Regions from separate parts of the Kitasatospora arboriphila genome, predicted to be linked through region 1. Evidence: riboswitches for the same ligand, from Rfam matches in the RefSeq annotation. Region 1 holds a riboswitch; the other holds the start of a gene.
What was found. A riboswitch is a leader RNA that binds a small molecule or an ion and turns the genes downstream of it on or off. The one in region 1 is predicted to bind glycine.

Region 1 (7,602 bases):
GGCCTTGAGGTCCTCGACGTCGACGTCGCCGTCGACCAGGGTCTTGACCACGACGACGCGCATGCCGGCCATCACCGCGGAGGCGGCGTTGGTGCCGTGCGCGGAGGACGGGATGAGGCAGACGTCGCGCTGGGTGTCGCCGTTGGCCAGGTGGTAGGCGCGGACGGCCAGCAGGCCGGCCAGCTCGCCCTGGGAGCCGGCGTTCGGCTGGATGGAGACGGCGTCGTAGCCGGTGACCTCGACGAGCTGCTGCTCCAGGCCGTGGATCAGGCTGAGGAAGCCCTGCACCTGGTCGGCCGGGGCGAACGGGTGCAGCTGGCCGAACTCGGGCCAGGTGACCGGCTCCATCTCGGTGGTGGCGTTGAGCTTCATGGTGCACGAGCCCAGCGGGATCATGCCGCGGTCCAGCGCGTAGTCGCGGTCCGACAGGCGGCGCAGGTAGCGCAGCATGGCGGTCTCGGAGCGGTGGCTGTGGAAGACCGGGTGGGTGAGGTACTCGTCGTCGCGCAGCAGGGCGGCCGGCAGCGCGTCGGCGGTCTCGTCGAGCTCGCCGCCGGTGATGCCGAACGCGGCCCACAGCGCGGTGACGTGCTCGCGGGTGGTGGTCTCGTCGCAGGAGATCGAGACGGTGTCGGCGTCCACCTTGTGGATGTTGATGTTCGCCTCGAGGGCGGCGGCGACGACCTCGTCGGCGCGCTGCGGGACGCGGGCGGTGACGGTGTCGAAGAAGGCGCCGTGCACCAGCTCCACGCCGCCGGCGCGCAGGCCCGCGGCGAGCGCGGCGGCGTAGCGGTGGGTGCGGCGGGCGATGTCCGCGAGGCCGTCGGGGCCGTGGTACACGGCGTACATCGAGGCCATCACGGCGAGCAGCACCTGGGCGGTGCAGATGTTGCTGGTGGCCTTCTCGCGGCGGATGTGCTGCTCGCGGGTCTGCAGGGCCAGGCGGTAGGCGCGGTTGCCGTCGGAGTCGACGGAGACGCCGACCAGGCGGCCGGGCAGGTTGCGGGCGAACTCGGCGCGGACGGCGAGGTAGCCGGCGTGCGGGCCGCCGAAGCCCATCGGCACGCCGAAGCGCTGCGAGGTGCCGCAGGCGATGTCGGCGCCCATCGAGCCCGGGGACTTGAGCAGGGTGAGGGCGAGCAGGTCGGCGGCGACGGCGACGACCGCGCCGAGGCCGTGGGCCTGCTCGATGACCGGGGTGAGGTCGCGGACGGCGCCGGCGGCACCCGGGTACTGGAGCAGCACGCCGAAGACGCCGCGCTCGGCGATCTCGGCCGGGATGCCCTCGGACAGGTCGGCGACGACGACCTCGACGCCGGTCGGCTCGGCGCGGGTCTCGATGACGGCGACGGTCTGCGGCAGGGTGTCGGCGTCGATCAGGAAGACGCCGCCCTTGACCTTGGTGACGCGGCGGGCCAGCGCCATCGCCTCGGCGGCGGCGGTGCCCTCGTCGAGCAGCGAGGAGCCGGAGGTGGCGAGGCCGGTGAGGTCGGAGACCAGGGTCTGGAAGTTCAGCAGCGCCTCGAGGCGGCCCTGCGAGATCTCCGGCTGGTACGGGGTGTAGGCGGTGTACCAGGCCGGGTTCTCGAGGACGTTGCGCAGGATCACCGGCGGGGTGAAGGTGCCGTAGTAGCCGAGGCCGATCATGGAGGTGGCGACCCGGTTGCGGTCGGCCAGCTCGCGCAGCTCGGCGAGGACCTGGGCCTCGCTGCGGCCGGCGGGCAGGTCCAGCGCGGTCAGGCTGCGGATGGCCTCGGGAACGGCCGCGTCGGCCAGCTCGTCCAGGGACGCGAAGCCCACCTGGGCGAGCATCTTCTCCTGGGCGGCGGCGTCGGGGCCGATGTGGCGGGTCTCGAAGGGGCTGGCCTGCTCGAGCTCGGTGAGGTTCGGCTGGGCGTTCATGGGGGTCGAGGCCTCCTGGTCACGGACCGGCGGGGGTACGCACGCCGGTCGGCCGCCGTGGGGAGCCGGAGACGTACGAACCCGTCAGGCCTCCCCCTCTGTCATCGGTACCTGAGAGCTTCGCCGTCTTGACGCCCGAGGGCATCTCGTCGGCTTGCACCGTCGGTGAGGGTGGTGCCGACGGCTCCTGTGCCGGCGGTCCTGCCCTGCTTTCCAGAGTGACCTGGCCCACGCGGTACGGGTGCCTGAGAGATTCCGGGGAGGAGTTGCTCCTTCGGCGCCCCTTCCCCAGCTCAGCGGGGTCGGGGACTCTCCCGCGCGGGCTCGGCGGTCGCCGCCCAGGGTACCAGCGGGACCGCCGGGAATGGCGGGTGCTGTGACCGGCGTCCCACCGCCGGGGGCCGGTCCGAGGGCCCCGTCTGCGGGCCCGCGGGCCGTGCCCGTCCCCCGGACGGCCGATCACCGGCCCGGACGGCCGCCCCCGGCTCGCCGGTGACCGGTCCATGGCGTTCTGTGTAGATGGCGTCTGGCCAGCTCCTCCAGCCGTCCCGACGTCCACGGAGACACAGGAGCAGTAGGCACTGGAGGACAGCGTGCAGACCGATATCGATCCGCGAGACCTGATCGGGCACAAGGCGGTCGACCGGAACGGTGAGAAGATCGGCACGGTCGACGAGGTGTATCTCGACGACGCGACCGGCGAGCCCGAGTGGGCCGCCGTCCGCACCGGGATCTTCGGCCGGGACGCCTTCATCCCGCTGACCACCAGCGAGTTCTCGGGCGAAGAGCTCAAGGTCCCGTACGACAAGTCGCTGGTGAAGGACTCCCCGGACTTCGGCGTGGGCCAGCACCTGTCACCCGCCCAGGAGTTGCAGCTCTACCGCTACTACGGGCTGGACACCTCCAACGGCCGGCCGGGCGCGGAGGCGGGCCCGGCGCCCGCCGAGCGCCCCGGTGACACCGAGTTCGGCGCGGTCGCGCACGCGGCGCCCGAGCAGTCCGCGGCGAACGGCCGCCCGGCGGTGAACGGCCACGGCCGGACGGACCACGCCGACGGGCAGCACGGCGGCACGCGCCACGACGGGCCCCGGCAGGAGGGGACCCGGCCGGACGGCTCCGGACCGGCCGGCTCCCGGCAGGACAGCTCGGAGAACACCATGCAGCTCCCGGTGGTGCCGGCCGGCGGCACCGTCCGCCCTGCTGCCGCTCCGACCGCCGCGGACCGGCCCGAGCGGCCGGAGCCGCAGCAGGGCGGCGAGGCCTCGGCGCAGGGGCCGGTCGAGATCGTCTGCCGCGAGGAGCGGCTGGACATCAGCACCGAGTGGCACGTGCTGGGCACCGCCCGGCTGCGCAAGTACGTCACCTCGGAGGCCGTGGAGCGCCGGGTGCCGGTGGTGCGGGAGCGGATGCGGGTGGAGCGGGTGCCGGTGAGCGACGCCGAGCGGGCCGCGCTGAGCGACCAGGAGATCGCCGAGGCGGTCGAGGAGGTGACCCTGCGCGAGGAGCGGGCGGTGGTGCGCAAGTACCTGGCCCCGGTCGAGCGGGTGCGCCTGGTGGTGGAGCGCTACACCGAGGAGGAGCTCGTCCGCGAGGAGCTGCGTCGCGAGCAGGTCGAGGTGCACGACGGGACGGCGCGCCAGCCGTACGGCCCCCAGCCGGCCGACCGCGCGGCGGCCACGACCGCCTCCACCACGGCGACCACCGCGGCTGCCGCGACCGGGCCCGCTCCGACCGGGCCCGCTCCGGCCGGTGGGCAGCCGGCGCCCGCCGCGTCGGGCCAGGCGCCCGTCCAGGTCGCGGCGCGGACGGCCGCGGCGCAGCCTGCCCGGCCGGAGCCGCTGCGCCCGGTCTGATCCTCCGACGGCAGGACGTCCCCGGGGTCCCGGTCCGCTGCGGCGGTCCGGGACCTGCGCTTTGCCAAAGCTTCACCGATCGATATTTGACAGACTGAAGTATTGGCCTGCATCGTTACTTCAGTTCATTCACTATCGCTCGCCTGAAGCAGTGACCGGCTTCCGGCGACCCAACGGGAGGAAACCCACCGTGAGTGAGGCCCCACAGCCCGCCGCCACGGACGAGAAGCCGAGCAGTGCGCGGGTGCTCCCCGCGCTCGTGCTGGCCATGCTGGCGTTCAGCGTGGTGCAGACCGCGGTCGTGCCGATCCTGCCGTCGCTCGCCAAGGAGCTCGACGTCTCCGGCTCCAGCATCACCTGGCTGATGACCGCCAACCTGCTCTCCGCGGCCGTGCTCACGCCGCTGCTCGGCCGGTTCGGCGACCTCCGCGGCCGCAAGCCGATGCTGCTGGTCTCGCTCGCCGGCCTGGTCGCGGGCTCCGCCCTCGCGGTCGGCACCCACTCCTTCACCTGGCTGGTCGTCGCCCGCGTGCTCCAGGGCGCCGGCGGTGGCGTGCTCCCGCTCGCGATCAGCATCGTCCGCGACGAGCTGCCCAAGGCCAAGGTCACCGGCGGCGTCGCCGCCATCAGCGCCTCCATGGGCGTCGGCAGCGGCCTCGGCCTGGTCGCCACCGGCCTGCTGCTGGAGCACTGGAGCTACAAGTCGATCTTCTGGATGGGCCTGGCCTTCGGCATCATCGCCGTCGCGCTGGTCGCGATCCGCGTCCCCAAGGACCCGGTCGTCGACAAGGAGGGCGGCGCCGACCCGCTCGGCGCGCTCACCCTGGCCGGCTGGCTCTCCGCCCTGCTGATCGCCGTCAGCCAGGGCAACCACTGGGGCTGGACCTCCAACCGCACCCTCGGCCTGTTCGCCGTCGCCGCCGTGGTCGCCCTCGTCTGGATCCTCATCGAGGTCAAGGTCAGCCACCCGCTGGTCGACATGAAGATGATGTCCCGCCCGGCCGTCGCCTTCACCAACATCTCCGGCCTGCTCATGGGCTTCGGGATGTACGGCTCCTTCATGGTCATCAGCAACTTCGCGCAGACCCCGGAGAAGCTCGCCCACTACGGCTTCACCGCCACCGTGCTGCACGCCGGCATCATGCTGCTGCCGTCCGCGCTCGGCTCGATGGTCGCCGCCCCGCTCGGCGCCCTGATGATCGCCCGCCGCGGCCCCCGCCTGCCGCTCGTCGCCGGCGGCCTGCTCGGCGCCGTCGCGATGGCCTACCTCGCCGTCCGGCACAGCCACGAGATCGACATCTACCTCGCCTCCGCCGTCTTCGGCCTCGGCGTCGGCCTCGCCTACGCGGCCATGCCCGCCTACATCAACGGCGCCGTGCCCGCCGAGCAGAGCGGCATCGCCAACGGCATGAACGCGGTGCTGCGCACCGTCGGCGGCGCCGTCGGCACCGCCGTCATGGCGGCCATCCTCACCGGCGACACCATGAAGCTGCCGATCCCGATCGCCCTGCCGACCCTGACCGCCTACGAGCACGCCTACTGGACGGCCGCCGTGATGTGCGTGGTCGCCGGCCTGGTGCCGTTCGCCATCCGCCGGATCAAGGCCGCCGACCTCCCGGCCGCCACCCCGGCCGAGGCCACCCCCTCCAGCCCCGAGCTGGCCAAGACCGACGCCTGACGAGGCGTCTCCCTCGCGCCAGGGGACGAGGCGCGAGGGGGGCCGGGCCCCGTGGACGGTTGTGGGCATGCGACCGCGGACACGGCCCGGCCCCGCCGAGCGGCCCCGCACTGGGACGGTGCGGGGCCGCTCGCCATTTCCACCGGCGTCCCGGGCGGCCTTATGAGCCGGGAGCTCAGGCCCGGCGCAGCGGCAGCGGGTCGGACGGCTCCAGGTCCGGATCGTCGACGGCGAAGGTCCGCACCCGGCCCGGCGGGTCGTACGGCGTCTCGAAGCGCACGGTGACCCGGCCGACACCACTGCCCTGCACCCAGCCGGGACCGTGCTCGGCGTGGTGGACGTCCTGCCCGGGCAGCCAGCGGCGCAGTGCCGGCGGCATGGCCGGAGCCGTGTCGGCGGCATCCGCTCCCCCGACCTCCGCCGACGCCACCCCCGCCTCCACATCCGCTTCTGCTTCACCCGCCGCTGCCACCTCCACCTCCACCTCCGCGGTGTGCGCGGCCTGGGCGAAGAGGTCCTCCTGCGTGTAGTCGGCCAGCTGGGAGACGCCCACGCCGAGCAGCCGCACCCCGCCGGTGGTGTCGACCTGCAGGGCCAGCCGGCGGGCCGTCTCCGCGATCACGCCCTCGTCGTCGGTGGGGGCGCGGAGCGTCTCGGAGCGGGTCAGGGTGGAGAAGTCGAAGCGGCGTACCTTCAGCACCACCGTGCGGCCGGAGCGGCCCGCCGCCCGCAGCCGCTTGACGCAGCGGGCGGTGAGCTGGTCGATCTCGTGCAGGATGCGGTCGCGGTCGGCGAGGTCGACCTCGAAGGTGTCCTCGACCGACACCGATTTGGCGTCGCGGTCGGGCACCACGGCCCGCTCGTCGTGGCCGAAGGCCATCAGGTGGATACCGGTGCCGTGCGCCCGCCCCAGCAGATGGACGAGCTCGGCCTCGCCGGCGTCCGCGAGGTCTGCCACGGTGGTCAGGCCCGCGCGGCGCAGCGTCTGCTCGGTGGCCGGGCCGATCCCGGGCAGTGCGCGGACGGGCATCGGGCTGAGCACGGCCCGCTCCGAACCGATCTCCACCAGCACCAGGCCGTCCGGCTTGGCCTGCTCGGAGGCGATCTTCGCCATCAGCTTGGAGCCGGCGGCGCCGACGGAGGCGGTGAGGCCGGTCCGTTCGAGAATGTCGGCGCGCAGGTCCTCGGCGACCGCGAGCACCAGCTGCGCGCCGGTCTCCGGGTCGACCTCGGCGAGTGCGGGGCCGTACGGGCCGGCCTCCAGGTCGACGAAGGCCTCGTCGAGGCTCAGCGGCTCGACCAGTGGGGAGCGTTCGCGCAGCAGGGCCATGACGATGTCGCTGTTCTGGCGGTAGGCGGCGAAGCGGCCGGACAGGAAGGCGGCGTTCGGGCAGAGCCGGCGCGCCTGGGCCATCGGCATGGCCGAGTGGACGCCGAACCTGCGGGCCTCGTAGGAGGCGGTGGCGACGACGCCGCGGCCGCCGAGGCCGCCGACCACCACGGGTTTGCCGCGCAGGCTCGGCTTGGACGCCTGCTCCACCGCGGCGAAGAAGGCGTCCATGTCGAGGTGGATGATGCTCGGCACAGTCCGCACACCGCGATCATCGCGCACGGCTGTGACAATCCGTTCGAGGCGGGCCGCCCCCGGTCCGCCTGGCCCTGCGCCACGCCTGGGCAGCGTCCGCGCCCTGCGCCACCGCCTCGGCGGTGTCCGCGCTACGGCTTGGCGGCGTCCGCGAGCGCGCGGGTGACCCCGGACTCGGTCGCGCCCAGGAACTGCGGGTCGGGCCGCAGCCAGGCGTCCAGCGCCGCCTTGCCGGCCCCCGGGATCTCCCGCAGTCCGCCGTAGTACCAGGTGGTGTCGTGCGGCTCGTCCACGGCGACGGCGTACGCGTCGATGCCGGCCGCCTCGCACAGCGCCAGGGCCCGTCGCACGTGGAAGCCCTGACTGACCAGCAGGGCGTGGTCGACGCCGAACACCCGGCGGGCCCGGCTGCAGGAGTCCCAGGTGTCGAAGCCGGCGTAGTCGCCGACCACCCGGACGTCGGGCACCCCGCGGTCCGTCAGGTAGCGGCGCATGGCGTCGGTCTCGTCGTAGGCGGTGGTGCTGTTGTCCCCGGTGACCAGGATGGCCCGCACCTTGTGCTGCTGATAGAGGTTCAGCGCCGC
Region 2 (7,602 bases), on a different contig from region 1:
ACTGCCGGGCAGCACCCTATTGCGCGCGGCCGACAGGCGTCATGCCGCATACCCCCTCGTGATACCCCCGGGCGGCGCCGGTGTCCCGCCGGCAGGCGCCCGGGCCGGCCGGACCGGCGGTCACGCCCGGACGTAGAAGGGCGCCACGCAGGTCAGCAGCCACTCGACGACGGGGTCGTCGGCCATGTCCAGCAGCACCAGGTGGACGCCCCACGGCGGCGGCGCGGTTCCGAGCGCGCGGCCGAGCGCCTCGTTGACCTGCACCGGATCGGCCGGACCGGCCGGGTCGAGCTGGATCCCGACGTACAGCTGCGGGGCGTCCGCCTCCACCCGGGCGAGCGCCCGACGGGCCGTCAGCACGCCGGGCAGCCGGGACAGTTCGGAGGTGGCCGCGGCGAGGAAGGCGTACGGCTCCTGGTGCGGCTCGGGCTCGCGCAGCGCCACCGAGGCGCCCTCGACGGCCTCGCCGGCGGTGCGGCCGCCCTGCGGTCCGCGGCGCAGCTCGCCGACGCCCTCCGGCGGCACCGGGATGCCCACCGGCGCCTCCGGGTTGACGGCGATGCCGATGCCGAGCGGCAGCCCGCGGGCGAACTCCCACACCGGTGCGATCGCGAACGCCATGCCCGGGGCGTGCTGCAGGAACTGCTCCTGCGAGGAGAACACCGGCACGTAGGGGGTACCGGCGAGTTCGATGGTCGGCAGGTCCAGCGAGGTGCCCTGCGGGTCGGCGCCGGCCGGCAGCGGGATCCACACCTGGCTGCGGGCGAGCACCTCGATCACCCGGGGCGTGGCGCCGGGGTCGCCGAGCGCGGCGGTGAGCACCTGCTCCAGTTCGTTGGACGGCCAGGTGCCGCCCTCCGGCGCCGTGCCGGGTGCGGCCCACGCCTGTGCCTCGCCCGCCGGATACCCCATGTACGGCCCCTTCGCTCGTCCCCTGCACAGAGCCTAGCGGGCCGCCCCCTCTCCCATCAGGCCCGGCGGCATGCCATGATGAGCGCGCTCGACCCTCCAAGTTCATACTGGCCGCTCGAACCCGCGCGGGAGAGTCCGGAACGCCCCCAGGGGCGAGGCCGGCGCCGAAGGAGCAAGTCCTCCCCGGAATCTCTCAGGCACCCATACCGCACGGGCGAGGCACATCTGGAAAGTGGACACGGCCGCGCCGTGCGCCCACCCACGGTGCAAGCCGCCATCCTTGAGGTGGCGGTGAAGCTCTCAGGTTGTTGACGACAGACGGGGAGACTCCATCCGCCGTCCTGCCCGTTTCCGGGCGGGAGGGTCGCCCGTGTGCCCGCAGAGCAGCCAAGGAGTCCTGCCGTCATGTCCCTCCGCCTCACCGCGCTCGACGCGCTGCACCGTTCGCTCGGTGCCACCATGACCGACTTCGCCGGCTGGGACATGCCGCTGCGCTACGGCAGCGAGCGCGAGGAGCACCTCGCCGTCCGCACGAAGGCCGGTCTGTTCGACCTCTCGCACATGGGCGAGATCACCGTCTCCGGCCCGCAGGCCGGCGAGATGCTGGACCACGCGCTGGTCGGCTTCATCTCGGCGCTGGGCGTGCTGCGCGCCCGCTACACCATGATCTGCCGCGAGGACGGCGGCATCCTCGACGACCTGATCGTCTACCGCACCGCGGAGGACGAGTACATGGTGGTCGCGAACGCCTCCAACGCCCAGGTGGTGCTGGACGCGCTGACCGAGCGCGCCGAGGGCTTCGACGCCGTCGTCCGCGACGACCGCGACGCCTACGCGCTGATCGCCGTCCAGGGCCCGGAGGCGAACGGCATCCTCGCCTCGCTGACCGACGCCGACCTGCCCGGCCTGAAGTACTACGCGCTGCTGCCCGCGACCGTCGCCGGCAAGCAGGTCTGGCTCGCCCGTACGGGCTACACCGGCGAGGACGGTTTCGAGGTCTTCTGCGCCCCGGCCGACGCCGAGCACCTGTGGTCGACGCTGACCGCGGCCGGTGCCGACAAGGGCCTGGTGCCGTGCGGCCTGTCCTGCCGCGACACGCTGCGCCTGGAGGCGGGCATGCCGCTGTACGGCCACGAGCTGTCCACCGACCTGACCCCGTTCGACGCCGGCCTCGGCCGCGTGGTGCGCTTCGACAAGACCACCAACGAGGGCGCCTTCGTCGGGCGCAAGGCCCTGGAGCAGGCGGCCGTCGAGGCCGAGTCCGCGCCGCCGCGCAAGCTGGTCGGCCTGGTCTCCGAGGGCAAGCGGGTGCCGCGCGCCGAGTACGCGGTGGTCGACGCCGACGGCAACCCGATCGGCCGGATCACCTCGGGCGCGCCCTCCCCCACCCTCGGCAAGCCGATCGCCATCGCCTACGTGGACGCGGCGCACGCCGCGCCCGGCACCGCCGTCGCGGTCGACGTGCGCGGCAAGGCCGAGCCGGTCGAGGTCGTGGCGCTGCCGTTCTACAAGCGCGCCCGCTGAGCGCCCCCGCCGCTCCCAGCACCGCCCTGAACCGTCCTGAACCGTCCTGCCCGGGGCGGTCCGCTCAGCGGACGGCCACGCCCCTCCCTCTTGCGATCCTGGAGAATGACGCCATGAGCAACCCCACGCACCTGCAGTACACCAAGGAGCACGAGTGGCTGACCGCCGCCGTGGACGGGGTGTCGACGATCGGCATCACCGCGCACGCGGCCGACGCCCTCGGCGACATCGTCTACGTCCAGCTCCCGGAGGTCGGTGACAGCGTCACCGCCGGTGAGACCTGTGGCGAGCTCGAGTCCACCAAGTCGGTCAGCGACCTGTTCTCGCCCGTCACCGGCGAGGTCGTGGAGGTCAACCAGGCCGTCCTCGACGACAACGCCCTGGTGAACAGCTCCCCGTTCGAGGATGGCTGGCTGTTCAAGGTCCGCGTCGAGGCGACCGACGAGCTGCTCGACGCCGAGGCGTACACCGCGTTCATCGGCGGCTGACCGCCCGCCCAACGGGGCGGCCGCAGTGCGGCGGCCGCCCCGCTCCAGCCCTTCGCTCCACGGGGAGACCCCACCTCATGACGGTTCTGAACCAGTCCCTGCACGCGCTCGACCCGGAGATCGCGGCCGCGGTCGACGCCGAGCTGCACCGCCAGCAGACCACCCTCGAAATGATCGCCTCCGAGAACTTCGCCCCGGTGGCGGTCATGGAGGCCCAGGGTTCGGTCCTGACCAACAAGTACGCCGAGGGCTACCCCGGCAAGCGCTACTACGGCGGCTGCGAGCACGTCGACGTCGCCGAGCAGATCGCCATCGACCGGGTGAAGGCGCTGTTCGGGGCGGAGCACGCCAACGTCCAGCCGCACTCCGGTGCGCAGGCGAACGCCGCCGCGATGTTCGCGCTGATCCAGCCGGGCGACACCATCCTGGGCCTGAGCCTGGCGCACGGCGGCCACCTCACCCACGGCATGAAGATCAACTTCTCCGGCAAGCTCTACAACGTGGCCGCGTACCACGTCGACGAGAAGACCGGCCAGGTGGACATGGCCGAGGTCGAGCGCCTCGCCAAGGAGCACCAGCCCAAGCTGATCATCGCCGGCTGGTCCGCCTACCCGCGCCAGCTGGACTTCGCCGAGTTCCGCCGCATCGCGGACGAGGTCGGCGCGCTGCTCATGGTCGACATGGCGCACTTCGCCGGCCTGGTCGCCGCGGGCCTGCACCCCTCGCCCGTGCCGTACGCGGACGTGGTCACCACCACCACCCACAAGACGCTGGGCGGCCCGCGCGGCGGCGTCATCCTCTGCAAGGAGCAGTGGGCCAAGAAGATCAACTCCGCGGTCTTCCCCGGCCAGCAGGGCGGCCCGCTGGAGCACGTGATCGCCGCCAAGGCCGTGGCCTTCAAGGTCGCCGCCTCGGAGGAGTTCAAGGACCGCCAGCGCCGCACCCTGGAGGGCGCGAAGATCCTGGCCGAGCGCCTGCTGCGCCAGGACACCGTGGACGCCGGCGTCTCGGTGCTCTCCGGCGGCACCGACGTGCACCTCGTCCTGGTCGACCTGCGCAACAGCGAGCTCAACGGCCAGGACGCCGAGGACCGCCTGCACGAGGTCGGCATCACCGTGAACCGCAACGCGGTGCCGAACGACCCCCGCCCGCCGATGGTCACCTCCGGCCTGCGCATCGGCACCCCGGCGCTGGCCACCCGCGGCTTCGGCGCGGAGGACTTCCGCGAGGTCGCCGACGTCATCGCCGAGACCCTGCTGCCCGGCTTCGACGAGGCCAAGGCCACCGCGCTCAAGGCCCGGGTGACCGCGCTCGCCGCGAAGTACCCGCTCTACCCCGAGCTGTGATCCGCACCCCGCGGTAGGACCGACCGGCGATCGGAGCGCGACGCCCCCCGATCGCCGGCCGGTCTCGGCGGTTCGTCCCCCGGTGACCGGCCTCACCCCGGCCGGACACCAGGAATTCCGGGGCACCGCGCACACTGGACAGTGCGCGCGGTGCCCCCTTCCGTGTCACCCAGCAAGTCCTTCCACGAGACCAGACAAGGACGTCCCCCCCCGTGGCCATCAGCGTCTTCGACCTCTTCTCCGTCGGCATCGGGCCGTCCAGTTCCCACACCGTGGGCCCGATGCGGGCGGCCCGGATGTTCGCCCGCCGCCTGCACTCGGAGGGGCTGCTGGAGAGCACCGCCTCCGTCCGGGCCGAGCTCTTCGGCTCGCTCGGCGCCACCGGCCACGGCCACGGCACCCCCAAGGCCGTCCTGCTGGGCCTGGAGGGCAACTCCCCGCGCACCGTCGACGTCGACCAGGCCGACCTCGACGTCGAGCGCATCCAGCGCGACAAGCGGCTGCGGCTGCTCGCCCAGGACAAGGACGTCCAGCACGAGATCGCCTTCGACCCGGCGACCCAGCTGGTGCTGCACCGCCGCCGCTCGCTGCCGTACCACGCCAACGGCATGACCCTGGCCGCGTACGACGAGGCCGGCGCGCCCGTCCTGGAGAAGACCTACTACTCGGTCGGCGGCGGCTTCGTCGTCGACGAGGACGCGATAGGCGCCGACCGGGTCAAGCCGGACGACACCGCGCTGCGCTACCCCTTCCGCACCGGCGAGGAGCTGCTGCGGCTCACCCGCGAGACCGGCCTGTCGATCTCCGGCCTGATGCTGGAGAACGAGAAGGCCTGGCGCAGCGAGGCCGAGATCCGGGCCGGGCTGCTGGAGATCTGGCACGTCATGCAGGAGTGCGTCGCGGCCGGGCTCGGCCGCGAGGGCATCCTGCCGGGCGGGCTGAAGGTCCGCCGCCGGGCCGCCTCGGCCGCCCGGGCGCTGCGCGCCGAGGGCATCGGCCCGGCCAACGCGATGGAGTGGGTGACCCTCTACGCGATGGCGGTGAACGAGGAGAACGCCTCCGGCCGCCGGGTGGTCACCGCGCCGACCAACGGTGCCGCGGGCATCGTCCCGGCCGTGCTGCACTACTACCTGAACTTCGTGCCCGGCGCCGACGACGAGGGCATCGTGCGCTTCCTGCTGGCGGCCGGCGCGATCGGCATGCTCTTCAAGGAGAACGCCTCGATCTCCGGCGCCGAGGTCGGCTGCCAGGGCGAGGTCGGCTCGGCCTGCTCGATGGCGGCCGGCGGCCTCGCCGAGGTGCTCGGCGGCAGCCCCGAGCAGGTCGAGAACGCCGCGGAGATCGGCATCGAGCACAACCTCGGCCTGACCTGCGACCCGGTCGGCGGCCTGGTGCAGATCCCCTGCATCGAGCGGAACGGCATGGCCTCGGTGAAGGCCGTCACGGCGGCGCGGATGGCGCTGCGCGGCGACGGCCGGCACCACGTCTCCCTCGACAAGGCGATCAAGACCATGAAGGAGACCGGCGCCGACATGAAGATCAAGTACAAGGAGACCTCGCGCGGCGGCCTCGCCGTGAACGTCATCGAGTGCTGACCGGGCCGGGCGGAAGCCCGGCCTGACGGCAGGCATTCATAGGCCGCTCATTAGGGTTTGGTAAGTCTTCGAAGGTTGCGAGGGGTATGCACCTTTGGATCGATTTGTCCAGACCAGTCCTGGCATGCGACAGTGGAGGCATTCCACGGCCTCCACCGACCCGGTTCGGCCGTTCCCACCGCGCGGCGCGCACCCCCTTGGCCGCGCGGTGACGCGCACGGGCCCCCGACACCGCACACCGAGCGGAACGGGGGCCCTGCTCATGTCCGGGCACCCGGGCCCGCCGCGTCAGGCGGCGCGCTCGCGCACCCTCAGCTCGCACCAGACGGACTTGCCGCGCGGCAGCAGGTCCGCGCCCCAGCGGTCCGACACCGCGTCGACCAGCACCAGCCCGTGGCCGTTCTCCGCCCCGCCGCGTTCGGCCGCCACGATCAGGCAGGGCAGCGCCCGCGAGGAGTCCCGGACCTCGATCCGCACCCAGCCCGGCCGGCGTGCCATCTTCAGGCCGACGGTACGCCCCCCGGCGTGCCGCACGGCATTGGCGACCAGCTCGCCGACCAGTAACTCGCCGACGTCCAGCTGCTGCACCAGCTCCCAGGCGCCGAGCACGGCGACGACCAGGCGGCGGGCGATCCCGGCCGACTCGGGGCGGGAGGGCAGCCGCACCTCCTCCTCGGCCGCCGGGTCGCGCAGCAGCTCGAAGGCGGCCTGCTCCAGCTCGTCCGCGGTCAGCCGCTCCAGGGCCGCCAGCGCGAGGCCGCGGCCGGCCGACGCGTCGTCACCGGCCGTGCCGAGCACCCGATTCGACGCCTGGTCCGCCTCACGCCATCCCGCCATGGCGCCCATCATTGCGGAACGCATGCGGGTGCGTACGGACAATGAGCAAACGATCACGGCGGGGGACATATGACAGCGGCACGCCGGACGGGCCTACCAGGCAGTCCAGGGCACGTTCCACCCGCTCAGGCCGTTCTCGCCGGACACCCGCGGGCCGTCGGAATTCACCACGGTGACGACGTCGCCGATCATTGACGCGTTGTAGAAGCGGCCGGCGTCGGTGCCGTCGCTGCCGTAGCGGGTGTCGGCGATGCCGATGCAGCCGTGGCTGGCGTTGGAGCGGCCCATCGAGCCGATCGCCCAGGAGTTGCCGTGCACGTAGGTGCCGGTGTCGGTGAGCCGCATGGCGTGCGGCACGTCGTCGAGGTCGTACTCGTCGCCGGCCCGGATGCCGCTGACGCCGTTGGAGGACATCCGCGTCTTGCGGGCCATCTCCTCGATGACCATGGTGCCGTTGAAGCTGTCGAACCCGGCCTTGCCGGCGGTGAACTTCACGGTGTCCACCGTCTGCCCGTTCTCCACCACGGTCATCCGGTGGGTGGCGACGTCCGCCGTGCTCACCCGGGAGCGGCCGACGGTGAAGTGCTCCTCGCCGTCCTTGTCCCCGTAGACGCCGGGGGCGAGCTCGGCGCTCTTCAGCCGGTACTTCACCGTCACCTTGGTGCCGGGCTTCCAGTACTCCGCCGGGCGGAAGTCCACCCGGTCGTCGCCGAACCAGTGCGGCTTCACCGCGGTGCCGTCGGAGGTCTCGAAGACCACCGCGCGCTCCACCTCGGCGCGGTTCTGCACCGCCTTGCGGAAGCGCAGCGACACGATCATGCCGACGCCGTACGTCTGCCCGTCGTCCAGGTTGCTGTAGGAGCCGGTCCGCCGGGCCGGGGTCAGCGTGCTGAAGGCGCT

Region 2: another riboswitch for glycine. It lies ahead of gcvT (glycine cleavage system aminomethyltransferase GcvT); the one in region 1 lies ahead of gcvP (aminomethyl-transferring glycine dehydrogenase).

Annotation. Positions count from the first base shown of each region.
Region 1 covers NZ_BAAALD010000027.1:66,398-73,999, forward strand. The annotation lists gene gcvP (aminomethyl-transferring glycine dehydrogenase) at 1-1,902, opposite strand, end outside; glycine riboswitch at 1,994-2,124, opposite strand; glycine riboswitch at 2,126-2,229, opposite strand; gene ABD353_RS16320 (PRC and DUF2382 domain-containing protein) at 2,496-3,755, shown strand; gene ABD353_RS16325 (MFS transporter) at 3,946-5,433, shown strand; gene ABD353_RS16330 (DNA polymerase IV) at 5,609-7,027, opposite strand; gene ABD353_RS16335 (SanA/YdcF family protein) at 7,150-7,602, opposite strand, start outside.
Region 2 covers NZ_BAAALD010000011.1:3,131-10,732, reverse strand. The annotation lists gene ABD353_RS08595 (enhanced serine sensitivity protein SseB) at 121-912, opposite strand; glycine riboswitch at 1,029-1,131, shown strand; gene gcvT (glycine cleavage system aminomethyltransferase GcvT) at 1,318-2,436, shown strand; gene gcvH (glycine cleavage system protein GcvH) at 2,550-2,924, shown strand; gene glyA (serine hydroxymethyltransferase) at 3,002-4,270, shown strand; gene ABD353_RS08575 (L-serine ammonia-lyase) at 4,483-5,865, shown strand; gene ABD353_RS08570 (ATP-binding protein) at 6,154-6,714, opposite strand; gene ABD353_RS08565 (L,D-transpeptidase) at 6,796-7,602, opposite strand, start outside.